DNA from 2 places in the Marichromatium sp. PS1 genome. Region 1 is predicted to be linked to the other one. Evidence: predicted binding sites of a transcription regulator. Region 1 holds the regulator's gene; the other holds the start of a gene.

Region 1 (4,371 bases):
TCGAGCTCGAGACCTGGCTGGTAATTGCCGCTACCCATCAGTCGATGGTGCTCAGACAGGTGCTCGAGGCGTTCCAGTCGAGCGAACCCTCGGCCCTGGTGTTGACCAAGGTGGACGAGACGGAACAGCTCGGCGAGACCCTGTCCGTGTTGATGGAGCAGCGGCTCGGTTTGATTTTTTATAGCGATGGTCAACGCATGACCGAAGATTTCCACAAGGTCGATACACTCTATCTCACCCGCTTGGCGCTCCAGGAGCGGGCGCACGCCATGCGTGCGCCGGGCGGCGCCCGCGCCTCTCTCGATGGTCTGGCAATGAACGCGATGCCGGCGTCCACGCGGACGTCTGGTGAACAGGGCAGCATGGTTCTGGAGTCGGTCTTGCCCTTCAGGACGCCTGCCCATGCAACCGCCTAGCAATCGGCTCAGGAGTATCGCCGTCGCCAGCGGCAAGGGGGGCGTCGGCAAGACCAATGTCTCGGTCAATCTCGCCGTCGCGCTCGCGCGCATGGGACGGCGGGTGATGCTGTTCGACGCCGACCTCGGTCTGGCCAACGCCGATCTGCTGCTCGGACTGCGCCCGACCAAGACCCTGCACGATCTCGTCGAAGGGCGGGTCGAGGGACTCGAGGATGTGTTGGTGCAAGGCCCGCAGGGCATGCAGCTGGTGCCCTCGGCCTCGGGTATCGCCAGCATGGCCAATCTCAGCCCCGCCGAGCATGCCGGGCTGATCCGTGCCTTCAGCTCCTACCGTCAGCCGCTCGACGTGCTCATCGTCGATACCTCGGCCGGCGTCCAGGAGTCGGTCACCGCCTTCTGCAAGGCGGTTCAGGAAGTGATGGTGGTGGTCTGTGACGAGCCGGCATCGCTCACCGACGCCTATGCACTGATCAAGGTGCTGCACCAGGATCACGGCTTGCGTCGTTTCCGCATGGTCTGCAACATGTTGAGCTCGCCGGAGGCCGGTCGGCGTCTGGTGCGCAAGCTCTCGGCCGTCTGCGCCCAGTACCTGCCGGAGGTGATGCTCGAGGCCTCGGGTATCATCCCGCTCGACGACAACCTGCGTCGGGCCGTGCAGCGGCGCGGGCCTGTGGTCGACCTGTATCCGGGCAGTCCCTCGGGGCGCGCCTTCACCGAGTTGGCGACCCGGGTCGATCGTTGGCCCATCACCGAGACCGACCTGGGCGGGATCGGCTTTTTCGTCGAACGGATGTTGCAAAGTGCCTGATGGCCCCGAAACGTCCATTGCAGGGGTATCCTAGCCTGGCCGACCGGCCCGACGAGCTGGTTGCGGCCAATGTCGATCTGGTACAGCGTATCGCGCATCATCTGGCGGCGCGTCTACCGCCGTCGGTGCAGCTCGACGACCTGGTCCAGTCGGGCATGGTGGGGCTGATCGAGGCCGCGCGCCAGTTCCAGGCGGGACAGGGCGCGACCTTCGCGACCTATGCGACCATACGCATCCGTGGCGCGATGATCGATGAACTGCGCCGCGCGGACTGGACCCCGCGCTCGGTCCATCGCAACACCCGTCGCATCGCCGCAGCCATCCGTGAGGTGGAGACGCGCGAGGGGCGCACGGCGAGCGACGCCGAGGTCGCCGCCGAGCTCGAGATCGGGCTGGCGGACTATCATGCGATGCTGCAGGACAGTGCGAGCGCCAACGTCCTCGGCATCGAAGACCTGGGCGGCCCGGAGATGGAAGCCGATCGCTGGTTGGCGGGGACGGAGGATTCGCCCCCGGAGCAGCTCGCTCAGGCGCAGTTTCGCCTGGCACTGGCCCAGGCCCTGGGTGGCTTGCCGGAGCGCGAGCGCCTGGTCATGAACCTGTATTACAACGAGGCGTTGAACCTGCGCGAGATCGGCGCCGTGCTCGGCATCACCGAGTCGCGTGTCAGCCAGATCCGCAGTCAGGCCTTGCACCGCTTGCGCTCACGGTTGTCCGACTGGACCGGCGAGGGCAGTGAGTCGCTGTTGTGATCGATAAATCCGACAATTGACACTGGGAGTTCAGTGTGGACAAAGGCATGAAGATCCTCGTCGTGGACGATTTCTCCACGATGAGACGCATCATCAAGAACCTGCTGCGCGAGCTGGGGTTCAATAACACCATGGAGGCCGACGACGGCAGCACGGCCTTGCCGATGCTCAAGAGCGGTGGCTTCGATTTCCTCATCACCGACTGGAACATGCCCAACATGGAAGGCATCGAGCTGCTGCGCCAGGTCCGCGCCGACCCTGAGCTCAAGGAGCTGCCGGTGCTGATGGTGACGGCCGAGGCCAAGCGCGAGCAGATCGTCGAGGCGGCCCAGGCTGGCGTCAACGGCTATATCGTCAAGCCCTTCACCGCCGAGACACTGAAGGAAAAGATCGATAAGATCTTCGAGCGGGTCGCAGGCTAGGGTCGGGCTGAAGCGACTGTCTCGCGCTGCGCCGGCCGTCGCCTCATCGTTCGCCCCTGGCGCTGACACATGGACTCAGCCCACTCCGGCACGTGCCTCCATGGCCGGCCCAGCCATGTCACGGGTAGCCTTTTCGTTCGGCCTGGGAACAATCGATGGACAATGACGAAACACGTTTGACCGCACAGCTTGCACTTGCGCAGGAGCTGGTCGAACACCTCCAAAACGGCGATGAGGAAGGCGCGCGTCTGGTCATCCAGCAGTTGCGCTTCCCCTACGAGCGTGAGCTGTTCGAGGAGCTCGGCAAGCTGACCCGCGAGCTGCACGAAGCGCTGCAGAGCTTCCGCGGCGACTCGCGTCTGGTCGAGATCACCCAGGACGAGATCCCGGACGCCAAGGAGCGGCTCTCCTATGTCGTCACCATGACCGAGCAGGCCACGCACCGCACCCTCAATGCGGTCGACGAGGGCTTGCCGATCGCCGAGCGGGTACATGACAGCGCGGTGCGGCTCTCCGAGCGTTGGGGGCGGTTCCGGCGCCGCGAGCTCTCGCTCGATGAGTTCCGCGAGTTCGCGCGCGAGCTCGACGCCTTCTTCTCCGCCACCGGTCAGGAGACCGAGCGGCTGCGCTCGCTGATGTCCGAGGTCATGATGGCCCAGGACTTCCAGGATCTTACCGGCCAGATCATCGGGCGGGTCATCCGTCTGGTTCAGGACGTCGAGGAGAACCTGGTCGGCTTGATTCGACTCTCCAGCGGACGCATGGAAGGGGCTGTCGCCAAGCCCGTCGAGCCGACCGTCGAGAAGGCCGAGGAACCCGCCCGGGGTGGTGTCGGGCCGGCGGTGCCCAACACCAGCGACGATCTCGGGGATGTCGTTTCGGGTCAGGACGACGTCGATGCCCTGCTGTCCAGTCTCGGCTTCTAGTTGCCCGAGCCCATCGAGTTCAGAGGATAAGGTGAATGCCAATCGACCCGAATGACGAAATTCTTCAGGATTTCCTGGTCGAGGCCGGCGAGCTGCTCGAAGGCTTGAACGAGCAACTGATCGATCTGGAGCAGGATCCGGCGAACCGCGACCTGCTCAATTCGGTCTTCCGCAGTTTTCATACCATCAAGGGTGGCGCGGGCTTTCTCAACCTCAATGCGCTGGTCTCGGTCTGTCATCATGCCGAGGACGTGTTCAATCTGCTGCGCAACGGCGAGCGTCATGTCGATGCGCAGTTGATGGATACGGTGCTGCGGGTGCTCGATGTCGTCAACGTCATGTTCGGCGACCTGCAATCGGGCAAGGAGCCCGAGCCCGCCGCGCCCGAACTGATCGCCGAACTCGAGCAGCTGGCCTCGCCTGCGGCGGCGGCCCCCGAGCCGCCCCCGGCTCCCGTCGAGCCGGTGCCTGCCGAGCCCGAGGCGGCGCCTGAGCCGCCCTCCGAGTCCGTGGCGGCGGGTGCCGAGCCCGCGGATGAAATCACCGAGCAGGAGTTCGAGGCGTTGCTCGATGCGCTCAGCGGTCAGCCCCAGTCCGGTGCTGCGCCCGCCGAGTCTGTGCCCCCGGAGCCGACCGCGTCGACTTCCGCCGAGGTCTCGGCTGCGGGCGGGCCGCCAGTCGAGGAAGAGCCCGCCGGCGAGGATACCGACCTCATCACTGACGAGGAGTTCGAGAACCTGCTCGATCAGCTCCACGGCAAGGGCGCCTTCACTGCGGCGCCCGCGCCGAAGGCGGCGGCCGAGAGCGCGCCTTCCTCACCCCCGCCGGCGCCACAGCCGAGCACCGCGCCCGCCCCCGCCAAGCCGGCGCCGAAGCCCGAGGGCGAGAGCAGTGCTGCGGCGGCTGCGGCGCGTGCCGTCAAACAGGCTGCCACTCCGACCGAGACCTCGGTGCGGGTCGATACCAACCGACTCGACGAGATCATGAATCTGGTCGGCGAGTTGGTGCTGGTGCGTAACCGGTTGAGCATGCTGCGCTCGCAGA
Region 2 (4,371 bases), on a different contig from region 1:
CTGGACTATGCTGCCCCCTTCTCGCACTTTGGAGACATCGAGCATGGCCCAGGAACACCCCACCCAGGAGACCCGCACCGACTGGCGCGACACCATCGACCGCATCGCCTCGTCCGCACCGATGCGGCTCGCCCAGGCGCTCGGGCTGCGTCTCAGCGTCACCGCGCTGCTGCTCGGCTGGCTGGTCGTGCTGGTCGGGATCAACGCGCTCTACCCGATCGACGTCAGCGGTCTCTTCCTCTCCGCGGTCTTCCTCACCCTCTATGTGCTGCCCGGGCTGATCGCCCATGACCGCGGACTGACCAGACGTCTGCGCATCACCCTCATCAATGTGCTCTTCGGCTGGACCCTCGTCGGCTGGGTCGCGGTGCTGTTCTGGGCACTGCTCGGCGACGGCGAACCCACCCCGCAGGGCGGCGCCGAACCCCAGGCCTGATCGGCCCGTCGGCGCGCGGCCCGAACCGCCCCACGGCCGCCTCGACCTTCGCCGGCAACACGGACACCCGGCGTACAAAAGTCACCGGGTTTCCGTGACCTGAACCCCGGACACCCGGTGACGATCAGGTTACAATCGCGTGACAATCGCCCCGGGCGCATGGTCTGAAGGAGTTCGCGAAGCAGGGATCGCTCGCCCGAGGATCCAATCGCCCGAGCGCACGGATCACGCCCGGTCTTGACGTGGCCCGCCCATCCGGGCGCCCGCACTCATCACGTCCGACCCCGCCGCATCGCCGCTCGGCAAGACAACGACCAGGACCGCCCCGGTCCACACGCACAGTCAAGAACAACCGAGCCAACATGTCCCGCATCCATCTCAGCCTCGGCCGCAAGATCGGCCTGGCCCTCACCGTCATACTCGTCTTCATGCTGCTGATCGCGCTGATCGGCTGGAGTGGACTGCAACGCACCGACAAGGTCCAGCAGGCGCTGATCAAGAGCTTCGAGCAATCCAACTTCCAGCTGGTCAAGGAGATCGACCACCTGGCCTGGGTCAACGATCTCGGGCTCAGTCTGCTGCTCGACCAACCCTTCACCGGCGAACTCGACCCGCACCGGTGTGACTTCGGCAAGTGGTACGACAGCCTGCGCAACGACCCGGGCTATGCGCGCTACCCCGAAGCGTTCCGCGCCGCCTTCGACACCATCGCGGTCCCGCATCGCGCCGTCCACGAGTCGGCCAAGCGGATCAACAGCGCACTACAGCGCGGCGATCACGATCAGGCGCTGCGCATCTATCGCAACGAGACCCTCGCCTACCTGCAGACCCTGCGCCATCTGTTCGGGGTGCTCGAGGAATCGCTCCAGGCCCAGCAGCAGGAGAGCATCGCCATCTCCGCAGAGACCAGCCAGCTGGCACGCTGGAGCATGCTGGGCGCGGCCAGCGTCGCACTGGTGCTCGCGGCCCTGCTCGGCGTGCTGCTCACCCGCCTGGTGGTCCGACCGGTGCGCGCCACCACCGCGCGACTGCGTGACATCGCCGAGGGCGAGGGCGACCTGACCCAGCGTCTCGAGGTCCACGGCAACGACGAGATCGCCGATCTCTCGCACGCCTTCAATGCCTTCATCGCGCGCATTCACACGCTGGTCAGCCAGGTCGCCGGCGCCGCCAGCCAACTCTCGGCCGCCGCCGAGCAGCTCTCCGGGACCAGCACCGAGAGCCGCGAACACGTCGCCCAGCAACAGCGCGAGGTCGAGCAGGTCGCCACCGCGATGCACGAGATGGCCTCGACCGTGGCCGAGGTCGCACGCAACGCCGCCGAGGCCGCGCAGGCGGCTCAGAACACCGACAACGAGGCCGAGGCCGGCAGCGCCGTGGTCGGCGAGGCCAACACCACCATCGATGCGCTGGCCCTCGAGGTCGAGAGCGCGGCCGAGGCGATCTCGCGCCTCGCCGCCGACAGCGAGGAGATCGGCAAGGTGCTCGACGTGATCCGCGCCATCGCCGACCAGACCAATCTGCTCGCACTCAACGCCGCGATCGAGGCGGCACGCGCCGGTGAGCACGGGCGCGGCTTCGCGGTGGTCGCCGACGAGGTGCGCAACCTTGCCAGTCGCACCCAGGCCTCGACCACCGAGGTGCAGGAGATGATCGAACGATTGCAGGGCGGCGCGCTCGGCGCGGTCGAGGCGATGGAGCGCGGTCGCGCCAAGGCCGGCGAAGGCGTCGCCCAGACCACGCACGCCGCCGAGTCCTTCCAGACCATCACCCAGTCGATCAGCACCATCACCGACATGAATGCCCAGATCGCCAGCGCTGCCGAGGAGCAGTCCGCGGTCGCCGAGGAGGTCAACCGCAGCGTCTCCAACATCAACGACGGCACCGCGCACGCCGCCACCACCTCCGGCCAGATCGCCCACGCCAGCGAGGCCCTGGCCGCGCTCGCCCTCGAACTCCAGACCCTGCTCGGGCGTTTCCATATCTGAGCCGCCAGCCGCCAGCCGCCAGCCGCCAGCCGCCAGGGAAGGCTAGCGCCCATGACTAAGGCCGAGAGCTGGAGACTCGCCGTTGGTGGTTCAGCCACCAGCGACCAGCTGCCAGCGCCGAAGGCTGGCAGCCATGACAGGCAGCTGGAGGCTGATCGCTGATAGCTAAGATTCAAGAACCTCTTGCCGCGGCCGTTACTCAGGGACGGAACAGACTCGCCCCGGAGGCCCAGAGATGATCTCGCTCCACTCATCCGTCTCGCAGCTCCAATCGCTCACGACCCTGCGCTCGGGTGCCGGCGCATCGGGCTCGCCGACGACAGCGACCCGCGACGGCAGCGCAGCGGCGCCACAGCAGCAGGTGCTCGAGCGACTCGCCGCGCACATCCCCGGCATGGACGCCAATGCCGTGCGCAAGCTCGACGCCGAGAACTTCACCCCGGAGAAGGTCGCCAACCGCATCGCCGATGCGGTGGCCACCGGGCTGGAGAGCGCCCGCGCCCGTGGCCGCTCCGAGGCCGAGGTCGAACAGCTCTATCAGCAGGCCGTCGAGGGCGCACGCAAGGGCTTCGAGGAGGCGCGCGAGATCCTCTCCAACCTCGACATGCTCCAGGGCAAGGTCGCCGAACAGCTCGACGAGACCGAGCAACTGACCTTCGCCGCGCTCGACGGCCTGGCCCCCGGCGGCCAGAGCACGGCGAGCAGCGCCACTACCGCCATCGGCGTCGCCGAGCGCTTCCAGCACGCCGAGTCCTTCTCGCTCGAGGTGCGCACCCGCGACGGCGACAGCGTGCGTATCGACTTCGGCCAGCAGCTCGACTACAGCGCCACTGCAGCACTCGCACGCGACAGCGAGGGCAATCAGGTGGCGCAGTTCGACGTCTCGCGCAGCGCCTCCAGCAACTACAGCTTCAGCGTCAAGGGTGATCTCGACACCGAAGAGCTCGACGCCATCCGCAACCTGGTACAGGACACCAGCGAGCTGGCCAACAGCTTCTTCCAGGGCGACGTGCAGGCGGCCTTCTCCCAGGCCGGCAGTCTCTCGTTCGACGCCGGGCAGCTCTCGCGCATGGAGCTGAACATGAGTTCGAGTACCAGCTACTCGGTCGCTCAGGCCCAGCGCTATCAGGAGACCCAGCAACTCGGCAACGACTCGCAGAGCGAGCGCCCCGGTCGTCGGATCGGTCAGCTGATGGATCAGATGCAGGAGCGCTTCTCGCAGCCTGCGCTCGGCTTCCTCGAGGACGCCCGCGCCAGCGGTGCCGAGCTGATGCAGGGCCTGGTCGAGCAGGATGAGCGCTTCGTCAGCGCCGAGAAGCAGCAGCAGGACGACTTCCGCTCGCACATGAGCCGACTGCTCGACGCCTTCGCGCCACGGCGCACCGACAGCGATGACTGAGGACTACTCGGGCAGGTTGGGCGGATCCCAGTCATCGAGTCGCGCCCCCGAGGCACAGGCCGCGCGCCACGCCGCGAGCCGCTCGAACTGAGCGCGGCTCGCGGCGGCCAGTAACACGGCGAGTTCGCGAACCTCGGGCGCCGCCTGATCGACCAACCCGGCATAGAAGTCACGACGACACCGGGCATCGCGCATGCCCAGCTCCAGCACCTCGGCCACGCTCATCAGATAGTCGACGCCCTCCCCGCCGACATCGGGCGCCGGCGCACCGTCACCACACCAGGCGAAGTCCCAGGGCGCGATGCGCGGCAGACACAGCCCACGCGCGCGGTGCTCGACCCGGGCCACGGTGGCCTCGCTGAGCCCGGCCAGTCGATCGAACGCAGCCGCCGCGGGCGCATTGTGGTGCAGCACCATCCCGGCGGCGAGTTCGGTATAGCGCTCGTGGCTGGCGTGTTCGAGTTCGAGCGCGTGGGCGAGCAGCGCCGCGAGAGAATCCACCGACCCCGGGCCCGCGCTCATGCCAGCAGCCCCGACTCGATCTCTTC

The links. Region 1 encodes FliA, which starts transcription of late flagellar genes. Its sites were predicted from a motif close to GCTAAAGTTNNNNNNNNNNCNGCCGATA; they were not measured.
Region 2: the regulator FliA is predicted to act here: its motif matches at 2,595-2,622, upstream of ACAM26_RS00480 (DUF5610 domain-containing protein).

Annotation. Positions count from the first base shown of each region.
Region 1 covers NZ_BAAFHB010000004.1:62,827-67,197, forward strand. The annotation lists gene flhF (flagellar biosynthesis protein FlhF) at 1-416, shown strand, start outside; gene ACAM26_RS09445 (MinD/ParA family protein) at 403-1,227, shown strand; gene ACAM26_RS09450 (RNA polymerase sigma factor FliA) at 1,227-1,979, shown strand; gene cheY (chemotaxis response regulator CheY) at 2,027-2,401, shown strand; gene ACAM26_RS09460 (protein phosphatase CheZ) at 2,557-3,327, shown strand; gene ACAM26_RS09465 (chemotaxis protein CheA) at 3,363-4,371, shown strand, end outside.
Region 2 covers NZ_BAAFHB010000001.1:101,164-105,534, forward strand. The annotation lists gene ACAM26_RS00470 (superinfection immunity protein) at 44-436, shown strand; gene ACAM26_RS00475 (methyl-accepting chemotaxis protein) at 799-2,424, shown strand; gene ACAM26_RS00480 (DUF5610 domain-containing protein) at 2,660-3,823, shown strand; gene ACAM26_RS00485 (rubrerythrin) at 3,827-4,324, opposite strand; gene ACAM26_RS00490 (thiamine pyrophosphate-dependent enzyme) at 4,342-4,371, opposite strand, start outside.